DNA from 2 places in the Streptococcus sp. LPB0220 genome. Region 2 is predicted to be linked to the other one. Evidence: predicted binding sites of a transcription regulator. Region 2 holds the regulator's gene; the other holds the start of a gene.
What was found. The regulator Rex, encoded in region 2, represses fermentation and respiration genes when NADH is low (regulators of the CRP and FNR family bind a similar motif). The targets are predictions, from matches to a motif close to TTGTGAANTANTTCACAA.

Region 1: a site for Rex is predicted at 3,272-3,289, ahead of adhE (bifunctional acetaldehyde-CoA/alcohol dehydrogenase). Genes of this name have one in related genera too.

The regions. Positions count from the first base shown of each region.
Region 1 covers NZ_CP044230.1:60,245-64,785, reverse strand. Annotated here, with positions in the region: gene LPB220_RS00390 (hypothetical protein) at 1-215, opposite strand, end outside; gene adhE (bifunctional acetaldehyde-CoA/alcohol dehydrogenase) at 526-3,177, opposite strand; gene LPB220_RS00380 (acyltransferase family protein) at 3,579-4,541, opposite strand, start outside.
Region 2 covers NZ_CP044230.1:1,034,343-1,038,883, forward strand. Annotated here, with positions in the region: partial or broken gene LPB220_RS05480 (class A sortase) at 1-337, shown strand, start outside; one part of gene LPB220_RS05485 (IS3 family transposase) at 417-858, shown strand; one part of gene LPB220_RS05485 (IS3 family transposase) at 858-1,765, shown strand; gene LPB220_RS05490 (hypothetical protein) at 1,958-2,236, shown strand; gene radC (RadC family protein) at 2,291-2,974, shown strand; gene LPB220_RS05500 (redox-sensing transcriptional repressor Rex) at 3,027-3,674, opposite strand; gene LPB220_RS05505 (DUF4649 family protein) at 3,804-4,019, opposite strand; gene LPB220_RS05510 (DUF1831 domain-containing protein) at 4,021-4,368, opposite strand; gene LPB220_RS05515 (cysteine desulfurase family protein) at 4,378-4,541, opposite strand, start outside.

The DNA of each region.
Region 1 (4,541 bases), 970 kb from region 2:
GCCAGCACCAATTCCTCCCGCAAGTGAATGGTCTGGGTCCCAGACGCGCTCGCTAGTTGCTGATGGAGGCTAGAAATGCTTGGCTTTTCCTGCCCATACATGGAGACCACCGAAGCAGATGATGGCTGATTTTCTGAAGCGGACGTTGCCCGATCTCGTTGGGGCATGTCAATAATTTTCTGTGTCTGATCTTGCACTTCACCTTCTAACTCCATTTGAGATGGCCTCCTTTCTTGGATTTGTTTTCTCGTTTCCTATAACTGAAAAACTATCCTAACCCTTCAGCTACAGGCAGATTCACATACTATAGGGTATCATAAATTAGCCCGTAATGCTATAAAAATAGCACAGATTCTTAAAAAAAGTCTAATTTTTTATGAAAAAACGGTTCGGAGGTCTGAAAAGCAAAAAAGGCAGGCAATCCCTCAGCTCCCTTTTTTCGATCGAAACTTGAAAAGGCCATCAAAAAACCCCCACTCTTTCGAGCGAGGGATAGCTGATAAACATGAATCGTTCAATAACGTTTTATTTACGACGTCCTGGGCGTTCCTTGTAACCATAGTATGCATCTTCGATGATTTCTTGCATATGGTCTACCATTGGAAGACGTGGGTTCGCTGGCGAACATTGATCTTCGTAAGCAAGGAAGGCCAATTCACGAGAATGTTTCTTCCATTCTTTTTCATCGATGCCTTGTGCTTTGAAGTTCATTTCGATACCACAGCGTTCACCGAGTTCGTATACAGCTTTTGCGTAAGCTTCAACGGCTTCTTCTGGAGTAGAGCATGGAAGTCCTAGCATACGAGCGATATCTTGGTATTTTTCATCTGCACGGTAGTAGTTGTACTTAGGCCATGTAGCTGTCTTAGCTGGGCGTGTACCGTTGTAGCGGATAACGTATGGAAGCAAGATGGCATTGGTCCGTCCGTGGATGGTGTGGAATTGCGCACCGATCTTGTGGGCCATTGAGTGAGAAATACCGAGGAAGGCATTGGCGAAGGCCATACCTGCGATGGTTGACGCATTGTGCATCTTTTCGCGTGAATGGAAGTCCGCATTCTTGACTGAGCTTTCCAAGTTTTCAAAGACAAGTTTAATAGCTTGAAGAGCAAGACCATCTGTGAAGTCGCTAGCCATTTGTGATACGTAAGCTTCTGTCGCGTGCGTCAAGACGTCCATACCAGTGTCTGCTGCAACAGATCCTGGAACTGTCAATACCAAGGCAGGGTCTACGATGGCAACTGTTGGAGTCAATGAGTAGTCTGCGATTGGGTATTTACGGTTGTTTGCTTTATCAGAGATAACGGCAAATGGAGTTACTTCAGATCCTGTACCAGATGTTGTTGGGATCGCAATAAATTTAGTCTTCTTACCAAGCAATGGGAACTTGAAGGCACGTTTACGGATATCCATGAATTTTTGTACCAAGTCACGGAAGTCCACTTCTGGTTGTTCGTAGAAGAGCCACATAACTTTGGCCGCATCCATTGGTGATCCACCACCGAGAGCAATGATCGTATCTGGTTTGAAGGCACGCATGATCTCTGTACCACGTTCAACAGTTGTGATATCTGGATCTGGTTCTACGTCTGCAAAGATTTGGTAAACCACCTTGTTGCGACGAAGGTCAAGCTGTTCGATGATACGATCAAGGAAACCAAGCTCTACCATAGCGTGGTCTGTAACGATCATGACACGTTCAACGTCACGACATTTTTGTAGGTATTCAATTGAATCACGTTCAAAGTATGTTTTTGAAGGAAGTTTCATCCATTGCATGTTATTTCTCCGGCGTCCGACTTTTTTGATATTCAAGAGGTTGATGGCACTAACGTTGTCCCCAACAGAGTTGCGTCCGTAAGAACCACATCCAAGTGTTAATGATGGCAAGAAGGCATTGTAAACATCCCCGATACCACCGAAAGTCGAAGGAGAGTTGCAGATCACACGAATAGCTTTAACTGCTTTACCAAATTCTTTGGTCAATTCTTCATCAGCAGTATGGATGGCTGCTGAGTGACCAAGGCCGTTGAATTCAACCATTTGGCGAGCTTTGTTAATTCCGTCTTCACGGCTTTCAGATTTCAAAACAGCGATGACTGGTGACAATTTTTCACGAGTCAACGGTTCTTTTTCACCAACTTCTTTACATTCTGCTGCAAGGATATTGGTTCCTTCTGGTACAGTGAAGCCAGCTTGTTCAGCGATCCATGCTGCTGGTTTCCCAACGATGTCCGCATTCAATTTCGCACCCGCGCAGTTCTTGCTGTTGGCTTTTACGCCGAAGCAGAACTCTTCAAGAAGGGCTTTTTCTTTTTTGTTAACAAAGTAAGTGTGGTAAGATTTGAATTCTTCAACAAACTCATCGTAGATTTCTTTATCTATGATGACCGCTTGTTCAGACGCACAGACCATACCGTTGTCAAATGATTTAGACATGACGATATCGTGTGCTGCTTGGCGGATGTTGGCTGATTTTTCAACGTAAGCAGGCACGTTTCCGGCAACAACCCCAAGAGCTGGTTTTCCACAAGAATAAGCAGCTTTCACCATGGCGTTACCACCGGTCGCAAGGATCGTAGCAACTCCTTCATGGTTCATAAGGGCACTGGTTGCTTCCATAGAAGGTTGGGTAATCCATTGCACACAGTTCTCAGGTGCTCCAGCTGCAATTGCCGCATCGCGGACGATTCGTGCCGCATGAGCAGATGATTCTTGAGCAGATGGGTGGAAGGCAAAGACGATAGGGTTCCGTGTCTTCAAGGAAATCAATGCTTTAAAGATTGCTGTTGAAGTAGGGTTGGTTGTAGGAGTGATCCCGCAGACAACTCCGACTGGCTCTGCAATCAGCGTTAAACCAGTGACGTCATCTTCTGAAATGACCCCAACTGTCTTGGTGTGACGCATGTTGTTCACAACGTGTTCACAAGCGAATAAGTTTTTTGTTGCCTTGTCTTCAAAGACCCCACGACCAGTTTCTTCATAAGCATGAAGAGCAAGCTCACCGTGTGCGTCAAGAGCAGCTACAGATGCTTTCGCTACAATGTAGTCCACTTGCTCCTGGTTCAATTTGCGCATTTCTTCAAGCGCCACCAGCGCTTTTTGCACCAACTCGTCTACGTGTTTTTCAGCAGCGAGTTTCTTTTCTTCAGGTGAGAGAGTTTTTTTATCAGCCATTTGATGCTTTCCTCCAATGTTTGAAACCCTTATCCTTTTCTAGAACTTTTTCATGTTTTCGGAAATTTTCAAGAATAGTGTAAGAAATTTCGATTTGTTAATTATTTCACAATATAATTGTACTCTATTTTGAGATTTTTGTAAACACTTCCAAGCAACTTTCACAAAGAATTTTTCGAAGTTTGTGAAAACTTTATCAATCGTATTGCTGTGAAAGCAATTCTTTAGCAAAATTGTGAAGAAATAATTAAAAAATTTTTTCTTCACAAAGTGATATTTTCAATTGATTTTTGTAAGCGTTTTCTTAATCTTACTAAAAAAAGCAGCTTTTTACAAGTAAAAAGTTGCTTTTTGTTTTATTTTGTTAGGATTTGTTTTGTTTCAGTTTCAGAGAAGCATTGTTACTTCTTGACCGGACCCTTTTCGGCCTTATCAAGGGCTTCTTTGACTGTTTGAGCATAGAGTTCCCCACCATTGGTTTCCATATTGAAGTGAACAGAGTCTGTTCCCACCCAAATGTTTGGATTTTCAATTGCTACTTGGTACCAGTCCGCAATGGTGATAAAGTCGTATTTCTTAGCTAGTTCCAACTCATAAAGACGCGTTTGAACCGATTCACTGGACTGATCGTTGGCATAGCGCCCATCATATGGTGTCACAAGGATCAAGCGACGGCCTTTTGGAAGTTTCTCAACATACTGATCCAGCAATTCTTTGTAGTTGCTTACAGTATTGGTTCCTAGGGCAATGACCACATTTTTTAGGAGAACTTTATTGGAGATATCGGTCTCAAAGACCTTCATTCCATTTTCCAACTGACGGCTCACCACTGCATCGATCTGGATGCCCGGGATCGCTTTGGTTAGGTAGTCCTGCGCTCGCAAGTTAACCGAATCACCGATCATGGTCACACCATTTGAGACGTTATAGTCTGTTGCAGTCGCATTGTCCACTTGCGTCCGAGTGACCTGCATTTTGCTGTCTGCTTGATTGAGCCCACTCACTACCAAACTCTCATCAAAAGCTCCGACTGTTGGTGCAAAGGCAGAGATCCCGATCATCAAGAGAGCTAATGGAATCATGAGGTAAAAGATTGGCTTGGTCAAAAAGCTGAGATCCATCTTCATACCAAAGACACGAGGCTCCTTGCCTGCAATGGTTGGCTCCAAAATATAGAAGGACAGAGCCGTTAGAATCAAGGAAACGATCGTCGTCACAAGGGCTGCCATCATATTTCCCAAATGTTGAGAGAAGATGATAAAGAAAGGCCAGTGGAAAAGATAGACACCATAACTGGTATCTGCCAAGAAATTGAGAATGGCTGGTTCTTTTTTATCTGGCGTCTTTTCATGGAGAATGCGGGC
Region 2 (4,541 bases):
TCTTGCTAGTCACCACGTGTTTGGTCTAACTGGAGCAAATGCCATGTTATTCTCACCATTAGAGAAAGCCAAGGCGGGTATGAAGATCTACATCACGGATAAAGAAAAAATCTATACTTATGTCATCTCGTCTGTTGAGACAGTGACTCCAGACCGTGTAGATGTCATTCAAGATCGTGAAGGTGTCAATGAGATCACCTTGGTGACTTGTGAGGATGCTGCAGCGACTTACCGTACGATTGTAAAAGGAAATTTGGAAACCTCTGTTGACTATGACAAGGCTCCAAAAGACATCCTGGATTCATTCAGCAAGTCTTATAATCAAATGCAACTTTAAGAAAATAAAGCCCGAGGCAGAGTGAACTGCACCCCAAAAGTTAGACAGAAAAAAATCTAACTTTTGGGGTGTTTTTATTATGAAATTAACTTATGAAGATAAAGTTCAGATCTATGAACATAAAAAACAAGGGCGAAGCTTCAAAGAGCTTTCAAATCAATTTGGGATAAACATTTCTAATCTTAAGTACATGATTAAATTGATTGATCGTTATGGAATAGAAATCGTCAAAAAAGGAAAGAATTGTTACTATTCTCCCGAACTAAAACAAGAAATCATTGATAAAGTTCTGCTTGAAAGTCGTTCACAAATAAAGGTATCTCTAGATTATGCTCTTCCAAGTGTTGGAATGTTGCATAATTGGATAGCACAATATAAGAAAAACGGGTATACTATTGTTGAGAAAACAAGAGGAAGGATACCTAAAATGGGACGTAAGCCAAAGAAGAAACCCGAAGAGATGACAGAACTAGAACGTCTTCAAGCAGAAAATGAGTACTTGAGAGCGGAGAATGCGGTTCTAAAAAAGTTGAGAGAACTCCGATTGAGGGACGAAAAAGAGCAAGAAGAAAAACGGAAATTGTCCGAGGATTGGTAACAGAGTTTGCTTTAGAGATTCTTCTAAAGATTATTAAGCTTGCCCGTTCAACTTATTATTATCATTTAAAACAGCTCGATCAAAGCGATAAGGATTATGATGTTAAAGTTGAAATTCAATCTATTTTTACTGAGCATAAAGGGAATTACGGCTATCGTCGAATGACTCTTGAATTGAGGAATCGTGGTTTTGTAGTGAATCATAAGAAGGTCCAACGTCTGATGAAGGTCCTTGGTTTAAGTGCTCGTATTCGTCGTAAACGGAAGTATTCTTCATACCAAGGAGAGATTGGTAAGAAAGCAGATAATCTTATTCAACGCCAATTTGAAGCAACCAAGCCAATGGAAAAGTGCTACACAGATGTGACCGAGTTTGCCATTCCAGCAAGCAATCAAAAACTTTATTTATCGCCAGTTTTAGATGGTTTTAATAGCGAAATTATCGCCTATAATCTTTCGACTTCACCGAATTTAGAACAAGTGAAAGCTATGTTAGACCAGGCCTTTACTGAGAATCATTACACAAATACAATTCTTCATAGTGATCAAGGATGGCAGTATCAACACCAGTATTATCATCGTTTTTTAGAGGATAAAGGAATTCAACCGTCCATGTCACGTAAAGGAAACAGCCCAGACAACGGCATGATGGAATCCTTCTTTGGCATTTTGAAATCGGAAATGTTTTATGGTTACGAGAATACATTTAAGTCACTTAACCAATTGGAACAAGCTATTGTAAACTATATTGACTATTACAACAACAAACGAATTAAGGTAAAACTAAAAGGACTTAGTCCTGTGCAATACAGGACTAAATCCTTAACTTAAATTATTTGTCTAACTTTTTGGGGTCAGTACAGAGATGCCGGGGCTTTTTTCTTTATAGTATGGCATGAAATAACTAAAGGATTCTTGTAAAATTGTAAGCGATTGGTAATATAATGTAAGGAATTTGTCATAATATTGAGGGAAAATAGGTATATAATAAGAGGAGAAAGAGTATGATAAGGAGGTAGAATAGTGACAAAAGAGCGAATTTATCATCTCTTGCATCATTTCTATAATCTCTTAATAAATGATTTTCCACGAAATGGATTAATTACGAAAGGAATCTACGAAGTAGAGCAAGTCTACCAAACCTTAGAAGCCATTCCTCAGAGTCAGGAGTACTTGATCCGCTGTGAAATTCAACAGTTTTTAAAGGAGCTTGAACAAGTTCAAACAGGTTATCAGATCCGCTTTAATAAAGATGAAGTCTTAGTGTTAGATGATTTGAAGCAAGAAATCGCCAGTAAATAATGAAAGGTCGTTATTTTCTCAATTTATTACGAATTAATAAGTGAGGAGGAAATTATGTACGACATATCATTTATTGAACCATCTTTGCTTCCTAGGGAGCGCTTAGTTTCTGAAGGGGTGGATAAGCTAAGTCATCAGGAATTGTTATCCATTCTCTTACGGACAGGTAACAAGCAAAAAAGCGTTTATGAGATTGCACAAGGTCTTTTGAGCTCGGTAAATAGTTTAAAGGAGTTAGGGCAATTAACCCTAGAGGAGCTACAGGAAATCTCTGGCATTGGGCGAGTGAAGGCCATCGAACTTCAGGCTGTTATTGAGTTTGGACGAAGGATTCATAAAGATGAACTAATGAGTTCCGAACAAATCATGAGTAGTCAGAAATTGGCCCATAAAATTCAACAGGAAATTGGCCATAAAAAGCAGGAGCACCTAGTTGCCCTTTATTTGAATACCCAAAATGAAATTATTCATCAACAGACGATCTTTATTGGAACAGTGAATCGAAGTATCGCGGAGCCGCGTGAAATCCTGCATTATGCACTGAAGCACATGGCAACCTCCATTATCTTGGCTCACAATCATCCATCTGGTGCTGTGTTCCCCAGTAAAAATGATGATGAAGTCACTCAGCGAGTCTTAGAGGCCTGTGAAGTAATGGGGTTGACCCTATTGGATCATTTGATTGTATCCGAAGAAAACTACTATAGTTATCGAGAAGAAACGGATTATTTGGTATAAAAAAGGTTGGAACCTTCTTGTTCCAACCTTTTTGTTGTTGAAGTATAAGTCTTTATTCTTCGTTTTTACGCATAAAATAAAGAAGTGTTTGCAATTCACTAGTAAGATCGACATATTGGACAACAACCTCTTTAGGAACTGTCAGATGGACTGGAGAAAAGCTTAGAATTCCTTTGACACCGGCATCTACTAAAAGACTAGCAACTTCCTGCGCTTTAATACTTGGGACAGTTAAAATTGCTGTTTGAATGCCTTCTTTTTTGAGATTCTCTTTGATCGTAGAAATCCCATAAATGGGGATCCCATCCTTACTTTTGGTATTAATCAGTTCATGATCATCTACATCAAAAGCCATGACAATTTTCATCTTATTGCGTTCATGGAAGCGATAGTTGAGGAGCGCACTTCCCATATTTCCGATCCCCACAATAGCGACATTGGTAATGGCATTGTCATTTAAGAGATCGGCAAAGAAGTTCATCAGTTTTTTTACGTCATAACCAAATCCACGTCTTCCTAATTCACCAAAATAAGAAAAATCTCGGCGAACGGTAGCAGAGTCAATCCCAATTGCATCAGCAATTTGCTTGGAATTGGCGCGCTCTATTTTTTCAGAGTTAAAGCGTTTAAAAATTCGGTAGTAGAGCGATAAGCGTTTTGCTGTTGCGCGTGGAATTGGAGTATTTTTATCATGTTTCACAATATCACAACCTTTCCCTCTTATTGTATAGGAAGATTGTGAAAAAATCAACTATCTAGAGTGTTTTTTCAAAAATATTTTTGTCTAAAGAAAAAGCTGATGGCGATGGAGAGTTCCATCATCATCAGCTTAGTTTTCAGCTTGCTCTACCTTTTTCAAAAAAGCATAGAGTCCATCGACTCGTCCTGTATAGGGGAGTTTTTCTCCCTTGTATTCAATGGATACGATTGAGTAAGAGTCAGGCAAGGTTACACAGCCTGAAAAAGCTAGGATGCAGGCTGCAAGGTTGGGATAAGTAGTTGTTCGTTCTACTTGGTAAGCGTCGATATAAGTTAGGGTTACCATATTAAACCTCTGTTTTGTTGAAAATTTCTCTTTCGACGAGACTATCCATTAAGAAATAGAATTTTTGTTGGATAATATCATTTTCTGGATTTTTAAAGATATTAACCAGGCGAAGCCCAGACTTGTCTGTAATATTGATCTTAAAACCTGTCAAATCTTTATTGAAAATGATTTTAAGTAGGAAGCCTTCGCCGCTATTTGGAACGGCTTCGAGCAAACGATTTAACTCGTAATTTCCAACTTTTGTAACAGCGAATGTATTGTCACGTAAGGTATATTTTTTTACATTTGGGTGTAGACTATAGGTATATTTGCAGTCTTTCAATGAAACACTTGTTTCAAAAGCCATATTGTTCTCCTATGATAAAATTTCTTTAAGCTTTGTGAGGAAGTCTTGGACCTCCTCTATGGTATTGAGTTCTGAAAAACTAATTCGAATGGATTCTTTTAGGCGTGAACTATCTTTTCCATAGAGCGCCTCAAGGACATGGCTGGGTTGAACTGTACCAGCGGTACAAGCAG